Regions from separate parts of the Halomonas sp. Cn5-12 genome, predicted to be linked through region 3. Evidence: predicted binding sites of a transcription regulator. Region 3 holds the regulator's gene; each other region holds the start of a gene.
The links. The regulator FliA, encoded in region 3, starts transcription of late flagellar genes. The targets are predictions, from matches to a motif close to CTAAAGTTNNNNNNNNNNCNGCCGATA.
Positions count from the first base shown of each region.

Region 1: the regulator FliA is predicted to act here: its motif matches at 3,511-3,537, upstream of L1249_RS12130 (flagellin N-terminal helical domain-containing protein).
Region 2: the regulator FliA is predicted to act here: its motif matches at 1,629-1,655, upstream of L1249_RS10555 (DUF4019 domain-containing protein).

Region 1 is NZ_JAKGAY010000021.1:26,542-31,381, reverse strand. It holds gene L1249_RS12140 (ABC transporter substrate-binding protein) at 1-670, opposite strand, end outside; gene L1249_RS12135 (BCCT family transporter) at 1,068-2,621, shown strand; gene L1249_RS12130 (flagellin N-terminal helical domain-containing protein) at 2,642-3,463, opposite strand; gene folK (2-amino-4-hydroxy-6-hydroxymethyldihydropteridine diphosphokinase) at 3,591-4,031, opposite strand; gene L1249_RS12120 (SDR family oxidoreductase) at 4,263-4,840, shown strand, end outside.
Region 2 is NZ_JAKGAY010000016.1:76,094-80,933, forward strand. It holds gene L1249_RS10540 (hypothetical protein) at 1-247, shown strand, start outside; gene L1249_RS10545 (DUF1456 family protein) at 258-728, shown strand; gene L1249_RS10550 (class I SAM-dependent DNA methyltransferase) at 725-1,480, opposite strand; gene L1249_RS10555 (DUF4019 domain-containing protein) at 1,701-2,111, shown strand; gene L1249_RS10560 (YqaA family protein) at 2,162-2,764, opposite strand; gene L1249_RS10565 (DUF1206 domain-containing protein) at 2,772-3,581, opposite strand; gene L1249_RS10570 (methylated-DNA--[protein]-cysteine S-methyltransferase) at 3,793-4,647, shown strand; gene L1249_RS10575 (glutaminase) at 4,644-4,840, opposite strand, start outside.
Region 3 is NZ_JAKGAY010000002.1:49,517-54,356, reverse strand. It holds gene L1249_RS01610 (hypothetical protein) at 1-263, shown strand, start outside; gene L1249_RS01605 (OmpA/MotB family protein) at 407-1,078, opposite strand; gene L1249_RS01600 (motility protein A) at 1,083-1,898, opposite strand; gene L1249_RS01595 (RNA polymerase sigma factor FliA) at 1,938-2,639, opposite strand; gene L1249_RS01590 (flagellar protein FlhE) at 2,666-3,016, opposite strand; gene L1249_RS01585 (hypothetical protein) at 3,188-3,787, opposite strand; gene flhF (flagellar biosynthesis protein FlhF) at 3,784-4,840, opposite strand, start outside.

The sequences.
Region 1 (4,840 bases), on a different contig from region 3:
GCGGGACCCCATACTCGGGGAACGGCATGATGGTGAGCTCCTCTTCGCTCATTCCCCGCTCTTCCAGGTTCAGCAGGCTGGTGAAGTAGAAGCCGGTAATGGCATCTACATCACCTCGGGTAAGCAGTGTTTCGCGCAGCGTAGGGTCGACGTTTTGCCACTCCACCGCATCGGCCGCTAGATCATTGGCCGCTGCAAAAATACCCCAAGCGCGGTAGCCGGTATCAAAGGCCGGGGCAGCGATGGTTTTGCCTGCTAAGTCAGCGGGCGTCTCAATCCCGCTATCCTTACGAGCAAAAACGGCGGCAGGCGTACCATCGTATACAATATAGACGCCGCTAATACCGGGGCCATCGGGGTTCTCGGCTAGGAATTCCACTAGCGCATTAAGGTCACCAAAGCCCATCTCATAGGCACCCGAGGCCACTCGGTTAATCGCGCCTGCTGACCCGCTGCCGGAATCAATTTGTACATCAAGGCCTTCTTCAGCAAAGTAGCCGCGGGATTCAGCCAACAGAAAGGGGGCGGAAGGCCCTTCAAAGCGCCAATCTAACTGGAAGCGAATGGTTGTCTCTTCCGCCTGACCGACCCCAGGCAGCCATAAAAGAGCCGACGCCCCCAATAATGCAACGCGTTTTAATCCCGGAAAAACCGCTGTTGAAGCATTCATAGCAAGCACACCTTGTATACAAAATTGTGCTACGTACCAAGCATGAATGCTGCCAATCTTTTACAACTATAATTATCTCAATACGTTAATAAGCATTGATAGATAATACTTAGGAAGATATCGCCGTCTATCGCCTTATCTTCCCAAGCCAACATGCCTTATGAAGGTGCGTAGACATAACCATATGCACCAAATAGCAACTTTTTTAGACTTTCGTCTATACACCACGTATACTATGCGCAGTTTCCTGTCCTCGCGCCATTCATTGAATGGCGCTTTTTTTTGCTTTGAAAACCTGTGGCCAGCGGCGTTAAGTCGGCTCCCTCTTGGGTTTATTAAGCTAAAGGTTCTGCTCCCGCTCTTTCCTGCAACCTCCCATTCCAAATAGGTACTCTTCATGAACCAACCTGCCCAACGCGCCGAGGGGCCCTCGCGGTTTTCCCTCGGTGACCCTATTGTGCTGGTGCTTAGCATCGGCTTCATCGTGGCATTTCTGGCGCTTTCGTTTTACGACATTGACCTAGTCGCCAATTCCATCAGCGCAGGCTTTGCCTGGACCGCGCTGGTGCTGGGCAGCTATTTCCAGCTGCTGCTTCTGCTGACGTTTTTTATCGCCATTGGCGTGGCGTTAACGCCTGCGGCAAAAGCTAAGATCGGCAATCTCGATGCACCAGAAATGAGCACCTTTAAGTGGCTCTCCATCATTCTATGTACGCTGTTAGCCGGTGGTGGGGTGTTTTTTGCCGCGGGCGAGCCGGTGTACCACTTTGTGGTCACCCCACCCGCCTTTGATACCGAAGCAGGCACCGCTGAAGCGGTATCCGGCGCGCTGGCGCAGTCGTTTATGCACTGGGGCTTTATGGCCTGGGCGGTGCTGGGCTCGCTCACCGCCGTGGTGCTGGCCCATGCGCACTACGTGAAAGGCCAACCGCTGCAGCCGCGAACGCTGCTCTACCCTGTTTTGGGAGAGCGCTTGATGCGTGGCCCGCTGGGCGGCTTAGTGGATGCCTGCTGCGTGATTGCGCTGGTGGCGGGCACAGTCGGCCCCATCGGCTTTTTGGCCACTCAGGTAAGCTTTGGCCTGCATGAGCTGTTTGGCCTGCCGGAAGGCTACACCGGGCAGCTGATGATTCTGGCCGTACTGGGCACTGTTTATGTGCTCTCTTCGATGAGCGGGGTGCATAAAGGCATCCAACTGCTGAGCCGTTTCAACGTACTGCTGGCCTTAGCGATCGGTGCCGTGATTATCGTGTTCGGCCCCACGCTGTTTTTGGTGAACACCTACGTTTCCAGCATGGGCGCGTATGTCAGCGAGTTTTTCACCATGGCCACGATGACCGCTGAAACCGCCCCGGCGTGGTGGATGCAGTGGTGGACGGTGTTCTTCTTTGCTTGGTTTATCGGCTATGCACCGCTGATGGCGATTTTTGTGGCACGCATTTCACGGGGCCGCAGCATTCGCGAAATGATTCTGGCGGTTGCCGTACTCGCCCCGATTGCCACTACCGTATGGTTTACGCTACTGGGCGGCTCCGGCATTTACTATCAGTTGACCGGGGTAATTGACCTGACCGAAGCGCTCAATAACTTCCAGTTTGACGTGGCGACTCTCACGGTGGCTCAAGCGCTGCCCGGTGGCACCTGGATGGCACTGGCGATTCTGCTGCTGACCACGATTTTTGTGGCCACCACCGGCGACTCCATGAGCTACGCGATTGCCGTTGTCGGTGCGGGACACGATGCCCCCAGCCCCTGCATGCGCGCTTTCTGGGGCATTGCGATGGCCCTGATGGCGGCCGTGCTGCTGTATATGGGTGCAGGTCAAATTGGCGCGCTGCAGCAGTTTATCGTGATCACCGCGATCCCGGTGTCGCTGATTCTGCTGCCCTCGCTATGGAACGGCCCGCAAGCGGCTTACGCCATGGCGCGGGAACAGGGCATCATCGACTAACGGTGATCAGCTAGCTCTAACTACAGCCCTTCCAACAGCCGCAGAATCATCTGCGGCTGTTGGTTCACCCGGGTCAGCATCGCGATACCCACCTGCTGAAGCAGTTGGGCGCGAATAAGGTTGGAAATTTCTTGCGCGTAGTCGGCGTCTTGAATACGCGACTGTGCGGCGGAGGTGTTAATGATGTTGGTGTTGAGCCCGTCAATGACGCTCTCGAAGCGGTTCTGCACCGCGCCTAAATAGCTGCGCTGGCGGTCGACCTGCTTCATGGCTTCATCGACGATATCCATTGGTTTGGGCGTGGCCGAGCCATCATCTAATACGCTGAAGTTATCCAACCCCAGCGCCTGATGCCCCATCGCCGAAAAGCTCACGCCAATCACATCCCCAGCGTTGGCCCCTACCTGAATATTGAGCGTTTTATCGCGCTCGATCAGCTTAATGCCGTTAAAGTTGCTCTGCTTGGCGACGCGGTCAATCTCTTCCAGCCGTTGGTCGATCTCTAACTGAATAGACGCCCGATCTTCTGAGGAATTGGTGCCGTTGAGCGCCTGAACGCTGAGTTCGCGGATGCGCTGAAGGCTATCGTTGATCAGGTCCAACGAGCCTTCGGCGGTTTGCACCATAGAGATGCCGTCGTTGGTATTACGGATCGCTTGGTTCATACCGCGAATTTGTGCGCCCATGCGATTGGCAATCGCCTGGCCTGCCGGGTCATCCTTGGCGCTATTAATACGCAGCCCAGATGACAGACGCTCCATGGAGGTCTGCATCGCTTGCTGGCTACTGCGTAGATTATTCATCACCAGTAGCGACGTGATATTAGTCGCAAGGCTGATCACGGGCGTGACCTCGGAAGTGAACGCAAACAGTGCGGTGGTAGCGTGAATATCGGCCTATCTTTAGAAAACGTGAGCCCTGCCCCGTAAAACTTTCCCAGTCGCTACTATTTTTTTCAGTTCGGTTTTTTCAGTTCGGTCTCTTCAGTACGGCTAGCACTTCGTCCACTGGCCCCCGAACATAGTCATGATGAAAGTAGCCATCGTCGACCACTTCGCCATCCCAGACCACAATGTCTAAGTCCATGGTCCGGGGGCCAGATTTGATCGGCCCGCGAACACGGCCTAAGCGATGCTCAACCTCTTTTAGGTAGGCTTTAAAGTCGCCCAGCTCAAGCGTAGTGCGCACCACCAGGGCGGCATTTAAGAAGTCTGGCTGCTGCTGAAAGCCTACCGGGGCAGTGCGCACCGCTTCGGAGCGGGCCAGCAGTTCGCACTCACTGCTCAAAATCTCAAGGGCTTTGGCAAAGTGATACTCTGGCTCAATATTGGTTCCTAGCGAGATAACGCACTCGTGTTGAGCCGACACGGGCGAGGGAGTTGACGTTACGGGTGACGACCTTAATGACATAACTATATCCCAATATAAGAGGCTGGATGACTAACGGCTGGTGAGCCGATGACCTAGCCCACACCGTTTTAGCGTATAGGCATCAATCGGCGCTCCAACAGAGTAGACGGTTAACCATCCCGTTCAAGCTCTGTACAAGTTATTGACAAACGCTGCGCTCACGCAGAGAGTCTTTTTGATTACCATGACAACGTTAGTTAACAAACACTACCTGCTGCGAGGGATAAAGCAATGGAGACACCTGCTGCACTTGTAACTGGCGGCGCCACGCGCCTGGGCCGCTATTTTGCTGAAGCGCTAGCCGATAAGGGCTTTGATATCGCGCTACACGTGAATAGCTCCCGGGGGGAAGCAGAGGAAGTGGCAGACGTAATTCGCGGCAAGGGTCGTGAGTGCGAGATTCTGCCCTGCAACTTTTTAGAGGATTCGCTAGAAGGATTAATCACCCAAGCTAAAACGCGTTTTCCTGGGTTGAACGTGCTGCTCAATAGCGCCTCAGCTTATGAACCAGCGCCGATTGCCCGTACCGATATGGCCATGCTGGAGACCCAGTTTCGGGTCAATATGTTCACCCCGCTGCTACTCACACGCCACTTTGCCGAGGTGGTCGAACACGGCCAGGTCATCAATATCATCGACAACAAAGTGGCCTATCACCAATATCCGTATGCGGCGTACCTGCTCTCCAAGAAAAGCCTAGCTGAGATGACCCGTATGGCAGCGCTGGAGTTTGCTCCGCGCCTACGGATTAACGGTATCGCCCCTGGTGTCGTGCTGCCTGCCTCCCAACGTACCAGCGACTATATCCA
Region 2 (4,840 bases), on a different contig from region 3:
CTTCACCGAAGAGCTAGAAGACGCGCTGCCGATCTACCAAAAAGCGCTGGATAAGGCGGTAGCCAAGCAGTCGAACGACCACATTGCCTCGATTGGTTTTTCCATGGCGGCACTGCAAGTGGAGCTGGGCGACAACCAGGCGGCGATTGAACGCTTGCAGCAGGCCCAGGCCAGTGCCCACACTATTGAAGATAACGAACTTAAAGCAGAAATTGATGAGCTGCTGGCAACATTAACTACCGGTTAGGAACCTGATTTTGACCAACAACGATATTTTTCGCCGTATCCGCTACACCTTTGATTTAAAAGACAACACCATCGTCAAGATCTTCGCCCTGGCGGACGTGAGCGTGACCCAGGAGCAGGTGACGGCGTGGCTGAAAAAAGACGAGGACGACGCCTTCGTGACCATGAAGAACAAAGAGCTGGCGTCGTTTTTGAACGGTTTCATCAGCTTCAAACGCGGCAAGCGTGAAGGCCCGCAGCCTGCGCCAGAATCGCAGCTGAACAACAATATGGTGTTCCAGAAACTGCGTATCGCGCTGAACATGAAGGCAGAGGATATTTTAGAAGTGTTCGAGCAAGTGGGCTTGCCGCTTAGCGCACATGAGCTTAGCGCGTTTTTCCGCAAGCCCAGCCATAAGAACTACCGTGAGTGCAAAGATCAGATGCTGCGCAATTTCCTGATGGGCATTCAGCTTCAGCTGCGCCCGAACGATAAAGGCTAAGCGAGGCCCTCGCGCTTCACACACACGAAGATCGCATTGCCTGAGACGTTATCCCAGGGCGTGATGGTCTGGTAATCATGCTCAAACACGTGCACCTCGAAGGTAGGCTCCAGCAGGGCGATGAGTTCGCTAAAACTGACGGCCACCATGGGGTGCTCGTCGTACCACACCTTCGTTGTCTCCGCCGTGGTCTTTTCGATGCTCAGCCGCAGCGACTGCCGCTCCCCTTGGCCGCTGTAGTGCCACCCGGAGCGGAAAGTGAACCTATCCTCCGCCTGCTGGACCGTGTGCTTGACGAACAGCGCGTTGTCGATCCGCTGCTTATCCACCGCGTTGAAGCAGAACACGCCGCCCTCGTTCAAGGCGCGGTGGGCACTGGCGATGCAGTCGCCGAGCTTGTCCAGGCCATCGCTGTAGTGGATGGAGTAGAGAAAGCAGGTGATGAGATCCAGCGGTTCGTCGACCTCAAAGCTGCTCATATCCTGCAGTGAGAAGTGCGCCTCTGGGCAGCGTTGGGCGGCAATATCCAGCATCGGTTGGTTAATATCCAACCCGCTGCTGGTGTAGCCAGCATCCAGAAAATGACGCACGTGAGGGCCGGTGCCGCAGGCTAAGTCCAAATGGCGTTTGCCTTCATTACCAAAAATTTGGTGCAGGCGACGAATGGCGTGGCTTTGGGCCAGGTAGTCGATGTCGACGCACATCAAATCGTAGTAGCCAGACAGGTCGGTGTAGAGCGCGTTGACGGACATAGTGGCCTAATGGTGAGGGCTGACATAAATGAGGAGGCGCATAGTAAACGAGCGGTTGGAGTTTGAGAAGGCGTAGGAGTGGCTTGGCCAAGCGGCGATCAAGTTTGCACTCTTTCACAGCCTGGCTAGCGCTTTAGGGTTAATGTGATTAAAGAAATTGTGTGATGGTCCGATAACTACTAAAGTCGCACGACACATTCGATTGCCATACGAGGCTGCCATGCTAAAACCCTTTGCTCTCATTCTCTCTGCGTTGCTCCTGGCGATGACTTCTTATGTACAGGCGTCTACCACCGAGGCGGCGGAAGCGGCCGCGCTCGCTTGGCTGGAAGCGATTGATCAAGGTGAATATGAGCAGGCTTGGGAAAAGTCGTCGCCGCTGTTGAAGACGCCGCTTTCTCCCACCATGCTGCAGCGCGTGGTGACGCTGGCCCGCAACGATTTGGGCAGCGTCGAGTCGCGGCGGCGCATCCGCATGTCGCAGTACACCTCGATGCCTGGGGCGCCGCGCAACGATTACAAAGAGTTCGCTTTTAAAACCCAGTTCACGAATAACCAGCGCGTGGTCGAAGTCGTCACGCCACATCTGGAAGAGGGCACGTGGCGAGTGAGCGGCTACTACGTGCAGTAACGTGATTCGCGCCCATCAATAGCCGCCAACGTTGGCGGCTAGTGTGTTTTCTACACGATCAGCCCCGCCAGTGCCTGCATCCCCAGGACTAGCAGAAGCACCACACTGCCCAGCGCTAGGCTGGTCTTCAGCGCATGGCGTTTCCACATGCTTTCCACTCGGTGCCCAAAACGGTGTACCAGCCATGCTAGTCCGTAGTAACGCAGCCCGCGGGCGATGAGGGCGGCCAGGGCGAACAGCGCGATGGGGTAGCCCGAGAGCCCGGCGGTAATCATCGCCACCTGAAACGGAATCGGCAAAATGCCAATGGCGAGAATGGCTGCAAAGCCGTACTGGTCAAAGAAGCCTTGAAACGCCTGATAGCTCTGCTCCATCCCCATAAATTCGATAAACCACGTGCCGAGGGATTGGTAGAGCACCATGCCCACGCCGTAGCCCACTATCGAAGCCACTAAACAGCCCAGCGTGGTAACGGCGGCAATAGCCCAGATGCGCTGCCGGTTCACTGCCATTAGCGGGATTAATACCAGTTCAATGGGAATCGGCAGAATAATGGTTTCTAAAAAGGAGAGCGTGGCGAGCAGCCACAACATATTTTTCGAGCCGTTAATACGCTCAAACCACTGCTTCGTACGCGTTGATGTAAAGGCCATAGGAGCGCTACAGGGAAGGGTTAATACGGCGGTAAACAGCGGTTAATAAGCTATACACGCCAAACGCAAATAGCCCAACAGCCACAAACGCGAGCAGCCACTGGCCCAAGGCTTGGCCTCTTAACGTGCTGAACACTTCGGTCGTGCCGCCCGCTTGGTTAGGGTTGAACTGGTAAGCCGCTAGGATAAAGAAGCTGCCAACCATAACAAATACCAATCCACGCACCGCTAAACCAAAGCGGCATACTGGGTAAGCCCAGCGCTGCACTTTGGCAGGCATTGAGAAGTGGCGGTCGAATTTTGCTTTCCAGCCTTTAATGGCATGGGCGATGCCCGCGCCAATCAGCGCAATGCCGACTGCGGCCACCAGCCAGCGCCCGAAGGGCTGCTGCATCAGCCAACTGGCCGCACTTTCAGAACCATCTCCTGAGCCGCTAGAGCCGCCGATATGAACCACAAGCTTGGCAGCAAAAAAGGCCAAGAACGTATGCGTAACGGCGCTAACCAGCAAGCCCCCGCGAATCGCCAGCCCTTTAGTGCCGCTGCCGTGGTGATCAGTATCCTGAAGGGCTTGCAGCGTGCGCCATACGGCATAGCCCACTAACCCCAATGCAATAACGCCCAGCAGCACTTTGCCGAAGGGGGCGGTTAGTACGCTTTCAAGCGCGCCGCGGCTGCCTTCGGTTTGGCCGCCTTGGCCAAACGCCGCCAGTGCCGCTAATCCACCCACCAGCAGATATACCACGCCTCGCGATGCGTAGCCCAAGCGGGCGAACAGTTTTACCGCATCCCGTTGGTTCGGGGGGGTACTGTCCATGATGTCCTCCTGACGTAAATGGCAATGGCGATCCTTCCGGAGGCCCATACTGTGGGTGTAGGGAGATAATGTCCAGCGTAGCGTTTATTGGGCATTTGGCGATAAAAGGGATGCAAACTGAGCAAGATTCGGGTGGGCCCTGGGGCCTTCGCTGGTTAAGCTTGAACTACTGTGAGCGTTATCCCTTAGCCTTACCCGTGAGATAGAAGCAATGAACGACTACGCCCGCATCGAAAAAGCCATGGCCTTTATGGTGGCCAACGCCACCCAGCAGCCGAGTTTGGAGACGGTGGCGGCGCAGGTGCATTTGAGCGCGTTCCATTTTCAGCGGCTGTTTTGCCGCTATGCAGGCGTTAGCCCCAAGCGCTTTTTGCAGGCGCTGACGCTGGCGCGGGGTAAACAGCTCATTGCCTCGGCGCAAAGCCTGGCCGATACCGCCCAGGCGCTGGGGCTAAGCGGTGGCTCGCGGCTTTACGATCATTTTGTGACACTGGAAGCGGTCACGCCTGGCGAGTTTAAGCGCCAAGGGGAGGGCGTGGAGATTGCTTACGGCATTCATCCCACGCCGTTTGGCGAAGTGTTGGTGGCAGCGACGCCAAGGGGTATTTGCCGAATGGGGTTTCTGGCCGCCACGCCCGAGGCAGAGATGCTGGCTCAGCTCGCCGCTGAGTGGCCGCGCAGTACCGTGCGCCACCGGCCAGAGGCGACCCGCTATGCCGTCGATGCGCTGTTCGAGCCAGGGAAAACGGCTGCGCCGGGGGCGCTGTCGCTACACGTACGCGGCACCAATTTTCAGCTGAACGTTTGGCGAGCACTGCTGATGATTCCCGACGGACGGCTCGCCAGCTATTCGCACATTGCCCAGGCGCTAGGCGCGCCAACAGCATCTCGGGCGGTAGGGAATGCGGTGGGCGCGAACCCGGTGGCGCTGTGGATTCCCTGCCACCGGGTGATTCAGCAAAGCGGCGCGCTAGGCGGCTACCGTTGGGGGCTAGATGTGAAACGCAAAGTGCAGGCCTGGGAAGCTGCCCAGTACGCTGAACAGTTGGAAAGCGCCCACGGCTAGTGCCCAAAAACGGACCAGCCGGTGCGCTGCACGAACATCTCCAGCGCCCGCGCCCCTAGCAGGCTGTTGCCATAGCGATCTAACCCTGGCGACCACACCGCTAGCGAGCCGCGCCCCGGCGCGATGGCTAAAATGCCGCCGCCTACGCCGCTTTTGCCCGGCAAGCCCACGCGAAAGGCGAACTCCCCCGAGG
Region 3 (4,840 bases):
ACAACCCGATTGTCGATACCATGGCGGAGTTTATTACCGAGCGGGGCGATGACGGCTTTTATGCCCATTTTTATTTGAGCGATATGGAGACGCTGATCGCTGAGATGCAGTCGGGCGAGCAGCTGTTTTTAGGATTTGACCAGGGTGAGCAGGAACCGTGGTACATGACCTTTAGTTTGGAAGGTGCTGGCGATGCCATTCAACGCATGCAGTCGCTGTGTAGCGGCGCCTCTATCACAGAGGCACCTGCTCCTCCGGGTTAAGCGCACGCTCTTCCGCAACCTCTACTCGATTACGGCCGCTGTGCTTGGCTTGATACATAGCGGCATCGGCCCGGGCCATCAGCGTTTTACAGCTGTCAGTAGCGAATGATGCTTCGACACGAAGATAGCCTCGAGATATCTCTTTACCCCTTGACCTGTTGCTTCAGCAACAGCTCAACGCGTCGGTTGGCAGCTCGCCCTTCCGCAGTAGCATTACTTTCCATGGGTTGGGTGTCGGCATAGCCGACGGCCCGCATACGTGAAATGGCAATACCTTGCCGCTCTAACTGGCGTACCACTGCGATAGCTCGTCCCACTGAGAGTTCCCAGTTAGACGGAAACCGAGCGGTCGCGATCGGCACATTATCGGTGTGGCCCTCAACGGAAATTTGACCATCAAAAGCCTGTAGCACCGGAGAGAGCCGTTCTAACACAACTTGCCCCTGGGGCGTTAGCACATCATTGCCACTGGGAAATAAAAGGCTATCGTCAATACGTAGCGTAACGCCCTCTTGCCCCTGGGAGACACTCACTCCAGGGATATCAAGCCCTGCCATTTGGGGATGTAAGCCATCGTGGCGGGGAAGTATTCCTGTGGCTAGGCTAGCCAATGGCAGTGACGTAACGGCATTCGAGGGATCCATGATACTGCTTTCACTCCCTTCGCCACCGCCGGATGGCGTAAGCGCCAACAGCAGTACAAACAGGGTAATCAGCAGCGTCAATACATCCAGGTAACTGGTCAGCCAGCTCTCGTCACTCTCCCCCACTTCGGCGGGAAGCTCCAAAGCATGCCGTGAGTCGCGGTCGAGCATGGCGCTACCCTTTTAATGCGGCACCCATATCGGGCCGAGGCTTAACGTTCGAGTCACGAATTTCGTCGTGGTAATTCGCTACGAAGGAGTTAAGCGTCTCTTCAATAAACGATGGCAGACGGCGCTTGGTAATTAGCGAAATGCCTTCCAGCACCATGTTCATAGTGATAAGGCGCTCTTCCGTACGCCGCTCTAGCTTCACGGCAATCGGTTTAAACACCAAATTGGCCAACAGGATGCCATAGAAAGTAGTCAACAGCGCCACTGCCATCCGGGGCCCAATTACTTCCAGGTCACCCGCATCCATCACTTCGAGCATGTTGACCAAGCCTACCAAAGTACCAATCATGCCAAAGGCCGGTGCATAGGTGGCCATGGTGCGGAAAATTTGGGCTTCAGCATGCTCGCGGGCTTTCAGCCGCGCAATACGCCAGCGCAGCATGTCGAAGATTTCATCCTCTTTTGTATTCGCAATGACCAGTTGAATACCGGTGCGCAAAAACGGATTACGGGTATGTTCCAGTTCTTTCTCAACCGCTCTAACATCCCCCTTAAACCAAAGGCGCGACATGGAAACCAACTCATTGATGTCATCTCGCACATAGGTGTTTTCACGGCGGAAAACTAAACCAACCAGACGCACCACACGCAGCACTTCTTTCAGCGGATAGCTGATAAACGTGGCCGCCAGCGTGCCAGTGACCACAATGGCAAGCCCCGGTAAGTTAATAAAGCTCTCGGGAGACTCTGCGGTAAAAAATAAAACGCTTACCAACAACAGCATGCTGGCAAATATACCGATCAGCGTAGATGGATTCATCAACGGCTCCTCGCCGGTTATGGTTAGTGAGTGAGAGGGTTAATTAGTCTCATGTAGGCGAGCACGCAGCCGACTCACCGCCTGGCTGTGAAGCTGTGAAACCCGTGATTCGGTGACACCGAGCACAGCGCCCACTTCTTTTAGATTCATCTCTTCTTGGTAATACAGCGCCATTAGCAGCTTCTCGCGCTCGGGCAGTGCTTCAATGGCGTCGATCAGCGTTTGCCGCTGCTGTTCATCCAATAATTGTTCAAACGGCTGTCGGTGAGTGTCGTCCCCCGCAGGCTCGCCGCCATCCGCAATGAGCTCTTCGAACGGCAATAATTTCCCGCTATTGGTATCGTTGAGCAGTTGCTGGTAATCACTTAGCGGCATCTCCAGTTCACGGGCAATCTCCCCCTCTTCCGGGGGGCGCCCCAGCTGCTGCTCTAAACGACGCACAGCATCATCTACCGCCCGTGCCGAGCGGCGTACGCTGCGGGGCAGCCAGTCACGAGTGCGCAGCTCGTCCATCATCGCGCCACGGATGCGCTGGCTTGCAAAGGTAGCAAATGTTGCTCCTTGGGCAGCATCAAAGCGCCCTAATGCCTCTAACAAGCCCACCATACCCGCCTGGATCAGATCATCCAGCTCAATACTCGCGGGCAACCTTACCTGCAGCGTTAAGGCCTGACGTCTCACCAGTGGCATGTATTGAGTTAACAGCTCACTCTGTTTGATCCTGCCTTGTGCTGTATACATCCTCGTGCCTCGCGGCTTAACAACCTTTACTGATAGTTCACGATCACTTGTAACCCCTGTACTCGCACAGGGCGTTGCCCTGGCTGCAGCGTAAACCGAAAGTACAGCGGTGCGCTCGCCAACATTCCCGATAGAGCGGTCGTGCTACCGCGCATGCCTGATAGTGCAACACAGCGTTCAGGATGACATAGCCAAGCGTTCACAGGCGTTCCCGGCGGTGATTCAAAGCGCCATTGAATTCGCGACAGCACAGCATTACGCAGTGGGACGCCCGCTGGCGGGGTTATCGCCTGGCTGCTGCTGGTACGGTCGCTCATTGCTACCATCACACTAGGCACTTGGCTGCTCCAACTGCCGGTTGCGGCCTGCGTATTCAACGCGAAAAGCCATAACCCTGCTACTAGCCCTAAACAGCCCATTTTTCTTACTGTTAACAACTTTGCAGGTTTTATCAACGCCTCAATAGCCATCTGCTTAGCGTTACTTACCCAACTCGCCAAACTCTGCATAACTCTCCCCTTGAGCGACACATGCACCCTGGCCCGCCGCTAGCGCGCCAGCAGCAGAAGCTCAATATCTAAATAACGAGCGGAAGCATTGCCCAAATTATCCAGCAACCCCCGGCGCGGCAGGTGGGGTTCATGAAGGGCTAGAAGACGCTGCGGACCACCATGCTCGCGTAATTGGCGCAACACTCGGTACATGGTGGCAAAGGCGTCAGCATCACTGTTGATCCACAACGCCCAGCGTGAGTAACGCTCGGCTAAGTCAGTCAGCGAGGCGCTGTCAGGCATGACAATATGAACATCCCAATCATGTGGGTCTCCTGCCCATTGCCTTCCAAGGGCCGACCATTGCCCCAGCCGACCTCGCACTTTGTCCACCTGCGCTGCGCCAGCATGAGGTAAGCCTACTACCACTAACGTTTTTTTCGGTCTTGGAGGCGCCACGGTGGCAGGCTCGGCAGCAGCAGCTACCGTCGGTGCCATGGCCTCCTGGGTATGCGCGGCGGCTTTCTCTTCGTTAACGGGTGCGGCAGGCACTGCCTCGTCACTTTCCACGTTATGGCCGACTTCATCAGCACCGCGCTGCTGGCGCTGTAAATCGGCCCATTTGCGCAGGCCAGCCGCCTGATCCTGGCCACTCATACCACGCCCTCACGACTGACGCTACCTAGCTGACGAATGGCATCGCGCGCCATCAGAACGTGTACTAATGCATCAAGCAGTGCCGTATCACGCCGCTTGCGCTGGGTTCCTAACAAGCGCAGCAAATCGGCTCGCAGGGCCTGAGCGTCCTCATCGTCAACGATATCTAGATGGCCAGCTACTGCAGCCGCGCCGCTGGCCATCAGCAGGCGCAGCTCGCTGCTGACATCACCCCCATCGGCCTCTTTAAGCTGCTGCCAAGCACGCTTGGTGAGCGATGCCAGTCCGTCACTCTGCAGTTGAGTGATTAAAAGCGTTAACACATCGCTGCCCAAACGTGCAGGCGTTAGCCAGTAGCGGCGCACGATTCGCTTAGTGCTTTCAGGGTCGCTTACCTCACCGACCCACGCCAATACGGGGTTACCTGATACGTCCTGCGCTTCAACATAGGCGCTGGAAAGCTGCATGCTTTGCCCGCGGAAACGGATGCCCACGCTATGGGTTAAGGTGCTTTCTTGGAACAGGGAACGCAGGGTATAGCGCTCGCCCTGGCAGTATACCCGCTGGCTCGCGGGCACCATGCTGACCCACGTCAGATGCTGAGCGTTTAGCCAAGCCAGCGCCTCAGCGTCTGGCAGGGTAGGCAGCAGATGAACCGCAACATCTCCTGCACAACGCACCAAACGTGGCTGCCAGCCCGCTAGCTGACGGTGCTGAAGGCGAGTCAGTGCCAGCCAAGCACCTTGCTCATTCAGGGCAACATCTGGCATCGACCAGTCACAACCTCGCTCGTTGCGGCGGGGCGACCAAACCACCCCTAACGCGTCACGAGTGGTGGAGGCTCCGGCTAACAGCTCATCTAGGCGCTGGTCTTGTATCACCCCCGGCAGCGCTGCGATGTCCCAGGCGGCTTCCAAGCGGTGAAAATCGACGACCCGCTGACGCAAGCGGGTTAACACCGAGGAGAGCCTGCGCCCCTGCCCTAACACATCCCGCGACCAGCGTGGCAAGCTGAGTGGGGCTGTTTCAGCACGCGCGCTACTCGAAACGTTG